Regions from separate parts of the Staphylococcus sp. MZ3 genome, predicted to be linked through region 4. Evidence: riboswitches for the same ligand, from Rfam matches in the RefSeq annotation. Region 4 holds a riboswitch; each other region holds the start of a gene.
The links. A riboswitch is a leader RNA that binds a small molecule or an ion and turns the genes downstream of it on or off. The one in region 4 is predicted to bind S-adenosylmethionine.
Positions count from the first base shown of each region.

Region 1: another riboswitch for S-adenosylmethionine. It lies ahead of KI230_RS11690 (Na+/H+ antiporter NhaC family protein); the one in region 4 lies ahead of metX (homoserine O-acetyltransferase MetX).
Region 2: another riboswitch for S-adenosylmethionine. It lies ahead of metK (methionine adenosyltransferase); the one in region 4 lies ahead of metX (homoserine O-acetyltransferase MetX).
Region 3: another riboswitch for S-adenosylmethionine. It lies ahead of KI230_RS04050 (methionine ABC transporter ATP-binding protein); the one in region 4 lies ahead of metX (homoserine O-acetyltransferase MetX).

Region 1 is NZ_CP076026.1:2,363,355-2,367,623, reverse strand. It holds gene KI230_RS11700 (SDR family oxidoreductase) at 57-938, shown strand; gene KI230_RS11695 (hypothetical protein) at 1,425-1,994, shown strand; SAM riboswitch class I at 2,047-2,142, shown strand; gene KI230_RS11690 (Na+/H+ antiporter NhaC family protein) at 2,219-3,532, shown strand; gene KI230_RS11685 (SRPBCC family protein) at 3,699-4,205, shown strand; gene KI230_RS11680 (MurR/RpiR family transcriptional regulator) at 4,263-4,269, opposite strand, start outside.
Region 2 is NZ_CP076026.1:1,879,859-1,884,127, reverse strand. It holds gene KI230_RS09020 (alpha/beta hydrolase family protein) at 1-243, shown strand, start outside; gene pckA (phosphoenolpyruvate carboxykinase (ATP)) at 496-2,088, opposite strand; SAM riboswitch class I at 2,243-2,354, shown strand; gene metK (methionine adenosyltransferase) at 2,460-3,653, shown strand; gene KI230_RS09005 (nuclease-related domain-containing protein) at 3,778-4,269, shown strand, end outside.
Region 3 is NZ_CP076026.1:854,615-858,883, reverse strand. It holds gene KI230_RS04060 (MetQ/NlpA family ABC transporter substrate-binding protein) at 1-127, opposite strand, end outside; gene KI230_RS04055 (methionine ABC transporter permease) at 145-840, opposite strand; gene KI230_RS04050 (methionine ABC transporter ATP-binding protein) at 833-1,858, opposite strand; SAM riboswitch class I at 1,947-2,050, opposite strand; gene KI230_RS04045 (thioredoxin family protein) at 2,108-2,404, opposite strand; gene KI230_RS04040 (toprim domain-containing protein) at 2,397-2,783, opposite strand; gene KI230_RS04035 (YwqG family protein) at 3,198-4,076, opposite strand; gene gcvH (glycine cleavage system protein GcvH) at 4,255-4,269, opposite strand, start outside.
Region 4 is NZ_CP076026.1:13,197-17,465, forward strand. It holds gene serS (serine--tRNA ligase) at 1-359, shown strand, start outside; gene KI230_RS00050 (AzlC family ABC transporter permease) at 1,011-1,706, shown strand; gene KI230_RS00055 (AzlD domain-containing protein) at 1,703-2,032, shown strand; SAM riboswitch class I at 2,236-2,334, shown strand; gene metX (homoserine O-acetyltransferase MetX) at 2,393-3,361, shown strand; gene KI230_RS00065 (YybS family protein) at 3,654-4,269, shown strand, end outside.

The sequences.
Region 1 (4,269 bases), 450 kb from region 4:
TTCCTAGGAAGATTGGGTAAATAATAACCATTAAGCGAATAAGGAGATGTTAAAAAATGGCAGCTCAAGATCCTAGAACAAAATTTAAAACAACGGATTATGAAAAACAAGAACAAGAGGTACCGGGTATACAATCTGAAATGACGCCAGCACCTGATTGTGGCGAAACGTCTTACCAAGGTCATCAACGCTTACAAGGCTATAAAATGTTAGTTACAGGTGGTGACTCAGCAATAGGGCGTGCAGCAGCAATTGCGTATGCTAAAGAAGGTGCAGATGTAGCGATTAACTATCTTCCGAGTGAAGAACAAGATGCACAAGAAGTACGCCAAGTGATTGAAGAAAGTGGTCAAAAGGCAGTGTTAATTCCTGGTGATATAAGAGATGAGCAGTTCAACTATGACCTTGTTGAACAAGCATATCAACAATTAGGTGGCTTAGATAATGTTACTTTAGTTGCTGGACATCAACAGTATCATGATGATATTCATGGATTTACAACTGAGGCATTTACAGAAACATTTGAAACGAATGTCTATCCGCTATTTTGGACAGTTCAAAAAGCATTGGAATATTTAAAACCGGGTGCGTCAATTACAACGACATCATCTGTACAAGGTTATAATCCTAGTCCTATTCTTCATGATTATGCCGCTTCAAAAGCAGCAATTATTTCATTAACTAAAAGTTTTTCAGAAGAATTAGGACCAAAAGGAATTAGAGTGAACTGTGTAGCGCCTGGTCCATTCTGGTCACCATTACAAATTTCTGGTGGACAACCTCAAAGTAAAATCCCAACATTTGGTCAAAAAACACCTTTAGGTCGTGCAGGTCAACCTGTTGAGTTATGTGGAACTTATGTGCTATTAGCGTCAGAAGAATCAAGTTATACAACTGGACAAGTGTTCGGTGTTAGCGGTGGAGTGCAAATAGATTAGGGTTGTATGAAGCTTTTAATTGAACAACATAATATTAATTTAGTTACTTCAATCCATTAAATTAAAATGAATTGGTGAAGTGTATTTTAAATAGTCGGTAAAGGTGTGTATCTTTATCGGCTTATTTTAATACTCTGTCATAAGGAGCGTTTGCTCAGGGTGTGGATTATAAGGTTTAAGCAGAATAAACTTTCTTAATGAGGATGTCAGGACAACAACGAAAAAATTAAAAAATGTTGCGGGATTGGGTTTAGGGACGGTTAGTGGAAGAAAGTTAAATTCATTAACAAGTGAAATGCCTAAGGCTAGATATTAAACGTCAGAACGGACAAAGAATAATAGGATATGTTTTCAATTAAATAGCGAAGTATTTATATGTTAAGATGATGTAAATTACATAGAAACGCTACCCGTAGAAGTACTGATCATAGAAACGCTGATAAACGTAAATTTGCAAACTCGATATTAAACAAAGGGGTTGTTATTATGGCATTAATAGTATCTAGAGCTATATTATTTTTGATTTTAGCATTAGCTTTTGGAATAGCGACTGTTTTTCCTGAACAAAAATTACCATTATATATAGTATTCACATTATTTGTAGCAGTTGCGATCGTTTCGAATGTATGGTTTACACATCAAAACGTTAAAAAGCATATCATTAAGTTTAACAAATACGTCGCATACTTTTTATCCTTTGTCTCAGGGTTACTTTACATTGGATTTGTAATTTATACATTAACTATAGGGAGCTATGATGTTTTACCAATTATTATATTTGCAATAATTATCGTATTGGTTCAAATATTAGAAAATATACTGGGAATCAGTATAAAAAATACGCGTCTATCAAACAAACAGTTGAAAGTCATCTCCAAGCAACGTGTTCAGCAATTTAAAGTCATATCATTAATATTAGTAAGTGTGTCTATCGTGTTCATTTTTATTGCATTAATGCTTAAATGGTGGCTTTTACTTGTTATTAGCATTATTGTTTTGATTATTATTACAGTAGCAATGATTGTTTATGAAAAATATTATACGACTCCTGATTAATTTATGATTGACGTACTAAGGATTATCTTGTAACGTAAACGTAAATAAGCATCACTTATCTAGAGAGGTGGAGGGACTGGCCCTATGAAGCCTCGGCAACATCTCGAATGTGCCAATTCCAGTAACCGTAATGGTTTGAAGATAAGCAGGTAAAGCACATGAAAACCTCTTTCTTCATCGTTTGTGAGAAAGAGGTATTTTTAATTGGAAAGCAGGTAAAAAGGATGGAAGTACATAAAAAGAGCAATGCTTGGGCATTATTCCCCTTGTTATTATTTGTGGCGTTGTTTTTAGGCGTAGGTATTATCACAGGTGATTTTACTTCAATGCCATTAAATGTTGCAATTACGATAACGGTAATTGTGGCGTTATTAATGAATCGAAAAGAATCATTTGCTAAAAAAGTTGAGGTCTTCACGAAAGGTGCAGGCCATTCAAACATTATTTTAATGATGTTGATTTTTATTTTAGCAGGTGCATTTTCAAATACAGCTGAAAAAATGGGTGGCGTAAAGTCGACAGTTAATTTAGGACTATCATTAATCCCAGAAAATTTAATTATTGTAGGATTGTTTGTGATTTGTATGTTTGTTTCTATATCTATGGGGACGTCAGTAGGGACTGTTGCTGCAATAGCACCTGTTGGTTACGGATTTGCACAAGCGACAGATGTACCAACTGCGCTAGCAATGGCTACAGTTGTTGGAGGTGCAATGTTCGGCGATAATCTATCAATGATTTCAGATACAACAATTGCTGCGGTTAGAACACAACATACGAAAATGAAAGATAAATTCAGAGTAAACTTTAAAATTGTATTGCCAGGTGCTATTTTAACGATTATTATTCTGTATTTCTTAACGAATGGCATTTCTTTAAATCATGCTAAAAGCTATGATTATAATCTAATTAAAGTTGTACCGTATATTTTAGTATTGGTATTAGCATTATTAGGTGTAAATGTCATTATCGTATTGATTGGCGGAACATTATTAGCCGGAATCATTGGTCTCATAGATGGTTCATTCGGTTGGATGGGGCTACTAGATGCAGTGTCCAAAGGTATTATAAGCATGGAAGATATTGCTATGATTGCGTTGCTAATTGGTGGTTTAGTCGGTATTATTCAACACAATGGTGGTATTGAATGGTTGTTGCAATTTGTTCGCTCTAAAGTGAAATCAAAGCGTGGCGCAGAATTAGGAATTGCGAGTTTGGTAAGTGTCGCAGATATTGCCACGGCAAACAACACCATCTCTATTATTATGTCAGGTCCTTTAGCTAAAAATATTGCAGATGAATATGATGTAGATTCAAGGAAATCAGCAAGTATTCTTGATATATTTGGAGGCTGCTTCCAAGGTTTATTACCATATAGCCCGCAAGTCATTTCAGCGGCTGGTGTAGCTGGTATTTCACCGTTAATGTTATTCCCATACAGCATTTATCCTATATTATTAGGTGTATGCGGACTTATTGCGATTTTATTTAATTTTCCAAAGCTAAAAAAGAACACTAGTCAAGAAATGAAACATTAATGCTTAACAATATATCGATGTAGCCAAGTAAGGTGGCTTGTTATATTAACAGATCATGTTGTACTCACCGTATAACGCTAATCTTTTAAAAATGATGATCATCTATGTTTGGAACTGAGCAAAAATACGTTAAAATAAAAGTAAGAGCGAAAGTGGGTGGACAACAGTGGCAAAATTTAATGTAGAGAATGAACATGTCGAAGTTGAAATTGAAAAGCTTTATAAATTTTCTCCAGAGTTAGTATACGAAGCTTGGACAAAGAAAGATTTGTTGAAACAATGGTTTATGACATCAGCCAGAACGAATAAAGAGATTGAAGCGGACGTTAAAGAAGGCGGTAAATATCGTATTGTAGATCAACAACGTAATGGCAAAGTAAATGTGATTGAAGGCATTTATGAATCTTTAGTTATGGATGAATACGTTAAGATGACTATCGGTATGCCTGGACTAAGTGAAACACAAGATGTCATTGAGGTAGAATTTTTTGAACGTGAAACAGGTGGCACCCAAATGCTATTTTATTATCGTTCATTAGTTGAAAAAGAAAGACGATTTACTAATTTAGAATACAAGCAAAAGAAAAAAGAATATCATGATGCCATGGTGCATGGTTTCGAATTGATGTTTGATAAGATGTACCACGTTATCGAAACATCAACACAACAATAAAATGATAAAAGGAAGTTATGATAGGCTCAAGGCCATTAAATCATAACTTCCTTTTTTCTAATTT
Region 2 (4,269 bases), 930 kb from region 4:
GCACGCCAAGCGATTCCAAACATTAATGAAAACAGTCCGCCAATATTAATTGTACATGGAGGGAAAGACCAGCAAGTTGGTATTCATCATGCGTATTATTTAGCGGACCAACTAGAGTTAAAAGGTGCCACGCATGAAACATTTTATCAAATGGCAGAAGGACATGTGCCAAGACCACCAGCGATGGTTGAAACATTGACTTATATTAAAGAGTTTATGAACCAAGTTGAGTTGCATAGCTAGTATGAAACGTGGTGTGCGCATGGGAACTATCAAGCTTTGAAGATGTGGTACTACATGCGTTGAATTAGGGATCGGTACTTTATGTGAAGACGTGCTACTTCCATTAAATGAGTGATGCGAGTTTGGCATGAAGGTCACCTTAAATGTGCATTGTTGTAATAAAATTGCCTATAAATTTTTAGCACATAAAATAAGAGGAGCCAACCATTGTTAGACTATAACAACGGTTGGCTCTTTAATTAGTATTCAAATTTATTTGTTGAAGCTACCTTTTTCAGCAATATGTTCAACTTTTTCACCAAATTTTTCGAAGTTCTTTTCAAAACGTTGAATTAAATCTTCTGCTTGTGCTTTATATTTCTCTTTGTCGCTCCAAGCATTAATTGGATTTAAAATTGTTTTCGGTACATCTTCAATTTCTACAGGAATGCTTAAACCAAACGTACTATCTTTTGTATATTCTGCATTTTTCAATTTGCCAGAAATCGCTTGGTTTACCATTTGACGTGTGTAATGTAAGCTGATTCTACGTCCTACACCATATTTTCCGCCAGTCCATCCAGTATTAACAAGATAAACATCAACATCATGTAAATCGATAAGTTCACCTAATAAATCAGCGTAAACAGTAGGGTGTAACGGGAAGAACGGTGCTCCGAAACATGTTGAGAATGATGGTTCAGGTTCTGTCACACCACGCTCTGTACCAGCTAATTTAGAAGTGAAACCACTCAAGAAATGATACATTGCTTGGTCTTTATTTAACTTTGAAATCGGTGGAATAACACCAAATGCATCCGCAGTTAAGAAAATAATTGTATTTGGATGTGCTGCTTTTGATGGTACTACAATATTGTCAATGTGATTAATTGGATAAGCGGCACGCGTGTTTTCTGTATAACGATTGTCTTCAAAGTCCACTGAACCATCTTCTGCAACTACAGTGTTCTCTAAAATTGCACCATATTTGATTGCGTCAAAAATCTGTGGTTCTTTTTCTTTGGAAAGATTAATTGCTTTTGCATAGCAGCCACCTTCGATATTAAAGACCCCGTTTTTATTCCAGCCGTGTTCATCATCACCGATTAGTTTACGGTGTGGGTCAGCCGATAAGGTTGTTTTACCAGTGCCAGATAGACCAAAGAATAATGCAACATCGCCTTTTTCACCAACGTTTGCTGAGCAATGCATGCTCATAATATCTTGCATCGGTAAGAGATAATTCATTACAGAGAAGATACCTTTTTTCATTTCACCAGCGTATTCAGTACCGCCGATTAAAATGACTTTGTGTTTAAATGAAATAATGACAAAGGTTTCAGATTTAGTACCATCAACTTCTGGATCTGCTTTAAAATGTGGTGCAGAAACGATAGTGAAGTTAGGTTTAATCTTTGTAGCTTCTTCTTTTGATTCAGGTCTAATAAACATATTTTTAGCAAATAAATTATGCCATGCTAATTCATTGATGACTGTAAGTTTTAACATTGTATCTTTATCGCTACCAGCGTAGCCTTTAAATACGTATAGTTCATCTTTTTTATCTAAATAGTCTAGTACTTTATGGTATAACTTCAAGAAAGTTTCTTCATCGATAGGTTGATTAATTTCTCCCCAATCAATGTTATCTCTATATGAAGGTTCAGAGACAAAAAATTTGTCTTTAGGCGAACGACCAGTATATTTTCCAGTACTTGCATTAACAGCACCAAGTTCTGTTAATACCCCTTCGTTATTGTCTAAGATTTTATTATAAAGTTGTGTCGTCGAAAGTTGAAAATGTGACGTTGGTTTTTTCAGTAATTTGTCAATTTTAGTTGTTTCAGTGTATGTGTCTACTGACATCCTAAATCCCTCCAAAGCGATAATTTAAATGTAAGCCTTTACATTTAATTAGTATAACACATTAACATAATTAATCTACAATATTTTACTGTAAATTTATTTGTGAAAAATTGACATTAATTCATTAATTAGGTACTATTATTTTTAACGGATTCTCTTATCCTGAGTGGTGGAGGGACATGGACCCAATGAAACCCAGCAACCTCTTTTTTTATAAAAGAAAGGTGCCAAACCGTTTGCAGACAAATAGGTCTGAACGATAAGAGCGAATGGACGTATTAGGCCTTCTCTCTATATTAATAGTTAGAAGGTCTTTTTTATTTAGCTCACAGAGAGAGAATTTTCGTAATATAAATTTAAAGGAGCAAACTATGTTAAATAACAAACGATTATTTACTTCAGAGTCTGTTACAGAAGGACACCCAGATAAAATCGCTGACCAAGTGTCAGATGCAATATTAGATGCTATTTTAAAAGACGACCCAAATGCACGTGTAGCTTGTGAAACAACTGTTACAACAGGTATGGCATTGATCGCCGGCGAAATTTCTACAACAACATATGTTGATATTCCGAAAGTTGTTAGAGAAACAATTAAAGAAATTGGATACACAAGAGCAAAATATGGTTATGATTATGAAACAATGGCAATTTTAACTGCGATTGATGAACAATCACCTGACATTGCACAAGGCGTGGATAAAGCATTAGAGTATCGTGATAAAGATAGCGAAGAAGAAATTGAAGCAACAGGTGCAGGTGACCAAGGTTTAATGTTTGGTTACGCAACGAATGAAACAGAGACGTATATGCCTCTAGCAATTTATTTATCACATCAATTGGCAAAACGTTTATCAGATGTGCGTAAAGATGGTACGTTAAATTATTTACGACCAGACGGTAAAGTTCAGGTCACTGTTGAATATGATGAAAATGATAACCCAGTACGTATTGATACGATTGTCGTATCAACACAACATGCTGAGGATGTGACACTTGAACAAATTCAAGAAGACATTAAAGCACATGTCATTTATCCAACTGTTCCAGAAAACTTGATTAATGAACAAACTAAATTCTACATCAATCCTACAGGACGCTTTGTAATCGGTGGACCTCAAGGTGATGCAGGATTAACAGGACGTAAAATCATTGTTGATACGTACGGTGGCTATGCACGTCATGGTGGCGGATGCTTCAGTGGTAAGGATCCTACAAAAGTAGACCGTTCAGCTGCATACGCTGCACGTTATGTGGCTAAAAATATTGTTGCAGCAGGTTTAGCAGATCAATGTGAAGTACAATTGGCATATGCGATTGGTGTTGCAGAACCAGTGTCAATTGCAATTGATACATTTGGAACAGGTAAAGTTTCTGAAGGGCAACTTGTTGAAGCAGTTAGAAAACACTTTGACCTAAGACCTGCTGGTATTATTAAAATGCTTGATTTGAAACAACCAATTTACAAACAAACTGCTGCTTATGGTCATTTTGGACGTACAGATGTCTTATTCCCATGGGAAAAATTAGACAAAGTGGAAGAATTAAAAGACGCAGTAAAATAATAAGATGAATTGAATATAGCTAAATAAAAGATTTTCGATATATAAATGATAATATGTATCGAAAATCTTTAGCTTTTCTATTATAATTAAAGTTATTCATATATTAAAAAGGAGCGTTGTTGTGATGGATTTATCTTCACCGGTAGTCATTGGACTCATTATTGCAGTAGTCATTGCATTAATCTTTTTTGTCCTTTTCTTAGTTGCCTTAGGTAGTAAGAAAAAAGTTAAGCGACAAACAGAAGAAAAGTATGAACAACAAGAACAAAACATTAAAAAGTCTCATGAAGAAGCTTTAGAGAAAGAGCGTATTCAAAATAAAAAGACAATTACAAAACAACAAGAAGATTATAATCACATGGTTAGTACAAAAGATCGTGAGATTGACGCATTAAAATTGTTCTCGAAAAATCATAGTGAATATGTAACGGACATGAGATTAATTGGTATTCGTGAAAGATTAGTTAAAGAAAAACGAATTCGACCAGAAGATATGCACATTATGGCAAATATCTTTTTACCAAAGGATGGCTTTAATAATATTGAACGAATTAGTCATTTAGTATTAACAAGAACTGGTCTTTATATTATTGATTCTCAATTGTTAAAAGGTCAT
Region 3 (4,269 bases), 840 kb from region 4:
CATGTGGTGCTGGTGAAGCACCTACTGTTATTTTCTTGTCGTCACTGCCACTTTTGCTTCCATTACCGCAAGCTGCTAATACAACTGCAAATGTTAATACTAAAATAAGACCAAATAATTTTTTCATAAAATGAAACCCCCAATTTATCGTTTATCAAGTTTATTTGTAAGCCAATCCCCAATGAATTGGATTATAAATACAATAATTAAAATAAAAACTGTTGATACTAAAATGACATCATTTTGATTTCGAGTGAAACCTGTTAAGTATGCTAAATTTCCTAAACCACCGGCACCAATTACACCTGCAACTGCTGTTGAACCAACTAAAGCGATTGCTGTAACTGTAATGCCAGACACTAGCGCTGGCATGGCTTCAGGTAAGAGGACTTTACGAATTACTGTCCAAGTATTGGCGCCCATTGACCAGGCCGCTTCGATGACACCTTTATCAATTTCTTTAAAAGCAATTTCTACGAGCCTTGCATAAAACGGCGCTGCGCCAATGATCAAGGCTGGTAACGCACCTGTCGGACCACTTATCGTTCCAAGTATCAAACTTGTAAATGGAATTAATAATAAAATTAAAATAATAAATGGTATCGCTCTAAATAAGTTAACAATGAAAGAAACGATAGAATAAAATAACCTTGCACCGATAGACTTACCTTTAGCAGACAAGAATAATAACACACCTAAAATAAGACCAAGTATAAATGCAAATATAGTTGAGACGACTGTCATGTATAGTGTTTCGACTATTGCAGTCCAAACTTCTGGCCACTGAATATTAGGCATTGTAATCATTTCATTTATAATTTCACTAAATGATTTACCCATGTCTTAACACCTCCATTTTAACTTGTCGCTCAATTAACTCTTTTTCGAATTTTCCGAAATCTACACTTGAAATATATGGAATATGCAGAACTAAAAAGCCGACTGTTCCATTTTTTGTATTTTTAATATTTGCTTCTAAAATATTAATTTTAATATCATAGGCAGTAGATAGACTCGATACAATAGGCTCGGTTGTTGTTGAACCAGCGAAAACTAATCTAACGATATAAGCATCTTTTTCTAATGGCTCTAATTCTGTTAAAGATGTTTCGAAATCATCATTTAAATCTTCTTTCACAAATCGTTTTGTCACAGTGTGTTGCGGATTTTCAAAAAACTGTGTCACCGGTCCACGTTCTATCACTTTACCACTTTCCATAACTGCAACTTCATCACAAATACGACGAATGACATGCATTTCATGCGTAATTAGTACAATTGTTAAATTTTGTTGTTCTCTAATTTTTAGTAGTAGATCTAAAATTTCATCTGTTGTTTGCGGATCAAGTGCACTTGTTGCCTCATCACAAAGCAAGACCGTTGGATCATTAGCTAACGCTCGTGCAATCCCAACACGTTGCTTTTGTCCACCTGATAACTCTGATGGATAAGCCTTTTCTCTACCTTTTAAACCGACGAGTTCGACAAGTTCTAATGCTTTTTGCTTAGCTCTCCTTCTAGGGACACCTGCAATTTCAAGCGGAAACATAATATTTTTTAACACAGTCCTTGACCATAACAAATTAAAATGTTGGAAGATCATACTTACTTTTTGTCTTTTTGCTCTTAATCCATTTTTGGACAATTGACCTATATGGTCCCCATCTATAATAACTTCGCCTGATGTAGGCGCTTCTAAATGATTAAACATTCGAATCAAAGTACTTTTTCCTGCTCCAGAAAAACCAATGACGCCATAAATCGATCCTGCTCGAATCGATAAATTAACGTGATCTACAGCAAGGACTTCTTTATTTTTAGTCCGATATTCTTTAACAACTTCTTTTAATTCAATCACGTTGATTCCTCCCTGTGTTGCTTAATAAAATAAAAAATGCTTTCTCAATATCGATAGAAAAATTGAGAAAGCAATAGTAGTATTGTTTCTCTCATCTTCAAAAGTTAAAACTTTATGTGAATTGGCACCATTTCTATATAAGACGGTTGCCGGGCTTCGTAGGGCACATCCCTCCACCACTCTCGATAAGAGTTTACGCATCATTTAATTTGTATTAATCCTAACACCTTAGTAAAATTTCGTCAATAACTATTTTAAATTTTCTAACAAATCAGTCACCGATTTAAATGCATAAATTCGTTTTACTTCTTTATCTTTATTCATCAACAATAAAATCGGCGTAGACATGATTTGCATATCTTTACAAAACTGAGGATAAAAGTTTAAATCTATTTTCAATAATGGTAACTGCAATATTTCATTAGCAATGTCTAACATTCTTTCTGAAACCTTACAAGTACCACACGTTGGTGTATAACCAAAGATTAAATGTTTGTCTTCCTCATAAAATGTAGTTACATCTTTGATGTCTAATGAATTATTCATTTACTAAAACTAACCTTTCATTATTTATATTCGGTAAAAGAGGTGTTTCTTTCTTACAAGTAAAGCCATGTTTTGAAAGTACATGCGCCAAATATTGTTTGGGGCAATTCGCAACTTGACAGTAAGTTTTATCAATAAATATATGTTCACTTTCACTCAAATAACGTTTAAACCAATTTCTAATTCGATCTCCTTCGTCATCAGAATCGGCTAATACAAAAACTTGTTTATCATACAGTGATTCTATCATATCATCAAGCTTATCTATACTCATTGTTCCATGAGTACAAATAATATTGACTGGTTCTGCAATAACCTGTTGCACCCTTTTTTTATCAGATTTTCCTTCAACAATTATCACTTTATTTACAATAGCCATCATCATCACCCTTTAAAATCAATAAACATCTGTCACTGTATCATTTCACAAAATTGGTATGAATAAAACATAAATCACAAAAAATTTAAACTAGCTTAATATAATAATTACAAACTCAATGTTTGACTAGCTGTAACATTTAACATAAGCAGACAAAGGCTAAGTCAAAAATCAACATCCTAAAATCTACAATGTTATATTACCAATAGTTAACCAAAAGAAAATACACCTATAACAAACTTTTCAATCATAGCGGGGCCCCAACACAGAGAAATTGGACTTCCAATTTCTACAGACAATGCAAGTTGGGGTGGGACGACGAAATAAATTTTGCGAAAATATCATTTCTGTCCCACTCCCTAGATTGATCTATAGATACTACACTTGTTAAAGTAATATATTTTTATGATTCTCTTAGCTGCAATCCCATGAATACATGTAATCATCAAACTTCATAGCCTCAAGGTCAGTAGATTTTACTAAGATATTGGCAATACCTAAATCACCCCATATAATCGAAGAATTACCATCTCTTGTAGAATCAATTTGCAGTAAGACTCTATCATACATTTTCAGTTCTTGATCGTTCGTTCTTGGATCTATTTGGTCAAAATATGGATAACCACCAAGTTGATTAAATGGTTCCTTAGCAGTAAATGTGTTACACACAGGTTCCATCAATTCATCATAACCACCAAACATTGATTTTAGCGCGAAGGATGGATTGACTTTATTCCACAATGCAAGCACGTCCTCATCGTACTTATAATCAGTACATGTAATAGTTTGTTTCGACAATCTAAATTCTATAGAAAATGCTCCACTGAACGGGATATCCTCATTATCAGCATCTAATGACTTCAAATGCGCTTGAATATTTTCGAGTGATAAATCTGTAATTGGCTCTTTTATATAAACAAGCCTTGAGTTTATATTGTTTCCCTTTAAATTTTCAGACATACCATACATTTGATCTTCTGAACTAATCCAAAACTGCAATATCCCTTCTTTTACAGGAAATAATTCTTGTTGTTCTGGAAGATTATCCAAATTAATCTGTGCTAACAATACCATTGGTACATTATTTTCATCTAATGGTATATCTTTAAAAGATTTTAAAAATGGCATTCCACCAATCTTACTCTGGTTTAATGTTTCTTCTTTCATCTCTTTTAGATCCATTTCAATACATGGTAGTACTGGTAAATTACCGTTTTCTACAGATTCTACGAAACGGTTATATGCTTTTTGCTCCTTTTTAGAAAGATGACTAACGTCTTGAATGTTTAGCATATTAACTTCCCCCAATTTTTATTTTTAAAATAGCTAAATTCATTATTTTCATCATTCTTGAATAATAAAATGTAGCAATACTCCAAATAATAGTACCTAATAAATTTTCTTTCATATTATTTACTTACTCAGACTAAAAATAAACTCCTCAATCTTAGATTAAGGAGTTACACGGTGATTATTCACCAATCAT
Region 4 (4,269 bases):
TAGAAGAGTTAGGTTTACCATATCGTCGTGTTATTTTATGTACAGGTGATATTGGATTTAGTGCAAGCAAAACATATGATTTAGAAGTTTGGTTACCAAGCTACAATGATTATAAAGAAATTAGTTCATGCTCAAACTGTACGGATTTCCAAGCGCGTCGTGCTAACATCCGCTTCAAGCGTGACAAAGCAGCTAAACCAGAATTAGCACATACATTAAATGGTAGTGGTTTAGCAGTTGGACGTACATTTGCTGCTATTGTTGAAAATTACCAAAATGAAGATGGAACAGTAACAATTCCAGAAGCATTAGTACCATTTATGGGTGGTAAAACACAAATTTCAAAACCAGTTAAATAAAGGCTTTAGCTACAAGCTTTAAAAAGTATATATCTACGTATACTTAAAGCAAGGGCAAGATACTTTAAATAATATTTTAAAAAGTGGTGACGAAGCTGTCGCCACTTTTTTTGTGCTGTAAAAGTATAATATTGAGTCAATGCACATAACAACAATAAATTAAGTTTGTGGTTTAATGGGGTGAACGCATTTCATTATAGCAACAATACGGGATAATTATGATGAACTAAAACAATCTAAAACGTAACAATTTTGAGCATCACTATTATAGGAAATTAAGCGATAAAATACTGATTTCGTTGATGTAGTATGAGTAATATCGATGGAGTAGGGTAGGGGGAGGGGATGATGATTATAAGGGAGTGGTACATGAATCAATATCCCATACTCATCATTAGATATAAAAAATTATAAAATTAGTATTTAAAAACAACTACAATCCATAGAAAATATTGAGGTAGTCTTAAATAAAAAATTGAAAATTCTAAAAAAATAAAAAGTTAATATGAAGCTGATTAAAGACTGCGGTATGTCTAACTTCAGACAAACCGGTGTCTAATGTTATTGCTTGTGATATAGAACTGTATTAGACTAGGTATATTATTTTTTTCGTAATTATATAAATATAAAGTGGCAAAGGAGGTAGTTGAGATGGCAACACATTTAAGTTTTAGACAAGGCGTACAAGAGTGTATCCCAACATTATTGGGTTATGCCGGTGTTGGTATTTCATTTGGTATTGTGGCTTCGTCTCAAAACTTTAGTATTTTAGAAATTATCTTGTTATGTCTTGTTATATATGCCGGTGCTGCGCAATTTATTATGTGCGCGTTGTTTATAGCAGGTACACCGATATCAGCGATTGTACTAACTGTATTTATCGTAAATTCAAGAATGTTCCTTTTAAGTATGTCGCTTGCACCAAACTTCAAGACATATGGGTTTTGGAACCGTGTTGGATTAGGTTCATTAGTAACTGACGAAACGTTTGGCGTCGCCATTACACCTTATTTAAAAGGAGAAGCTATCAATGATCGTTGGATGCATGGTCTTAATATCACAGCATATTTATTTTGGGCAATTTCATGTGTAGCTGGGGCTTTATTTGGCGAATATATCTCAAATCCGCAAACGCTAGGGTTAGATTTTGCTATCACGGCTATGTTTATCTTTTTGGCCATTGCGCAATTTGAATCAATTACTAAATCGCGATTAAGAATTTACATAGTACTCATTATTGCCGTCATAGTAATGATGTTATCGCTAAGTATGTTTATGCCTTCATATCTAGCAATATTAATTGCAGCCACAATTTCAGCAGCGTTAGGAGTGATGATGGAACGATGATAACTCATATGAACATGTTAATACTTATTTTATTGTGTGGTATCGTAACGCTATTAATTCGAATTATACCTTTTATCATGATTTCAAAAGTGCAATTGCCTGATGTCGTGGTTCGATGGCTATCATTTATCCCAATCACACTATTTACGGCACTTGTCATAGACAGCATTATTCAACAGACGCCTCATGGTGAGGGGTATACATTAAACATCCCTTACATTATCGCGCTCATTCCGACGGTTATTTTATCTATAATCACGCGTAGTTTAACTATTACAATTATTAGTGGGATTGTTATCATGGCAGCATTACGATTTTTCTTTTAAAAATAACTGAAAATCATTGAACAGATATTTAAACTTAGGTAAACTGTTAGTAATCAGAAAATTCTGATATACAAATCGTCTATGTTAAGATTGGGAATCGTGTATACGTAAGCGATTTGGCTAACGCATGACAATGATAACAACATTTTAAATGATAAAGTAATTCATCACTGAATCTCAACTAACACATAACAATTTCATATTTCTTATTGTGAGAAGTTGAGGGACTTGGCCCTGTGATACTTCAGCAACCGACTTTATAGCACGGTGCTAAAACCAACGAGTTACTCGAATGATAAGTATAAAGACTTCTTACTTTTCAATAGGGTGAGAAGTTTTTTGTTTAAGGAGGAAAGAACAATGACAAATTACACAGTAGATACTTTAAATCTAGGGAAATTTATTACAGAATCTGGGGAAGTCATAGATAACTTGCGTTTGAGATATGAGCATGTCGGTTATCATGGACAACCATTAGTTGTAGTTTGTCATGCATTAACTGGTAATCATTTAACATATGGAACAGATGATTATCCGGGTTGGTGGCGAGAAATTATTGATGGGGGATATATACCCATTCACGATTATCAATTTTTAACATTTGATGTTATTGGTAGTCCTTTCGGTTCAAGCTCACCTTTAAACGACACTCATTTTCCTAAAAAATTAACATTAAGAGATATTGTCAGAGCGAATGAACGAGGTATACAAGCCCTTGGTTATGACAAGATTAATATTTTAATAGGGGGAAGTCTTGGAGGAATGCAAGCAATGGAACTACTTTACAATCAACAGTTTGAAGTAGATAAAGCCATTATCCTTGCTGCAACAAGCCGAACATCATCTTATAGTAGAGCTTTTAATGAAATTGCAAGGCAAGCCATTCATCTTGGTGGTAAGGAAGGTCTAAGTATTGCACGCCAATTAGGTTTTTTGACATATCGATCATCAAAAAGTTATGATGAACGTTTCACGCCGGATGAAGTAGTCGCATACCAACAACATCAAGGTAATAAATTTAAAGAACATTTTGATTTGAATTGTTATCTGACACTGCTAGATGTATTGGATAGTCACAACATTGACCGAGGCCGCACAGACGTAACGCATGTTTTTAAAAATTTAGAAACAAAAGTGTTAACGATGGGGTTCATAGATGATTTGCTATATCCGGACGATCAAGTTCGTGCATTAGGTGAACGTTTTAAATATCATCGTCATTTCTTCGTGCCTGATAATGTTGGGCATGATGGATTCCTACTAAACTTTAGTACCTGGGCACCTAACTTATATCATTTCTTGAATTTAAAGCATTTTAAGCGCAAGTAATAATGTATATATTTTCAAAGAATGAAGCCACTAAATCACAGTTATCATATTCAAAAACATCTAGAGTACATGAGAGTGGAAATGAATTGTAAATCTAAATCAAGCTTGATTGCTGTGTAGTGGGATTAAATAATCATGTTGAAAATGAAAGCACACAAAAGCGATTCAAATGAGTATGTTAATTACTTATAAAACATGAAAGTTATTGTTCAATTAAATGAAATAGAAGCATACAATCTATAAATTGTTAATTTCCATTAAAGAGGTTAAAATAATAGCTATAGTTAAAAATATGGGAGTGGCTTATGTGTTTTCAAAAATACAACCTAAAGCAACAATAATTGCAACGATTACGTTGGTATTTGTCGCTTTAGCTTTATATCTAGTGCCTGGTTTAGGACTAATATTTGCATTATTTGCAACCATACCAGGTATCGTTTTATGGAATAAATCAATACAATCTTTCGGGATTAGTGCACTTATTACAGTAATTATAACAACTGTTTTAGGTAATACTTTCGTTTTAAGTGCCATCATATTAGTCTTAATTGCAAGTTTAATTATTGGTCAATTGCTCAAAGAAAGAACGTCTAAAGAAAGAATATTATACGTAACAACAGTAGCGATGAGCTTAATTTCATTAATCGCTTTTATGTTACTACAAACATTCGGAAGAATTCCACCATCAGCGAGCATAGTAAAACCTTTCAAGCAAACATTACATGAAGCGATTACGATGAGCGGTGCCGATGCGAATATGACCCAAATATTAGAAGAAGGGTTTAGACAAGCGACCGTTCAATTACCAGGTTTCATCATTATCATTACATTTTTAATCGTCTTAATTAACTTAATCGTTACATTTCCGATTTTACGAAAATTTAAAATCGCTACACCTGTATTTAAGC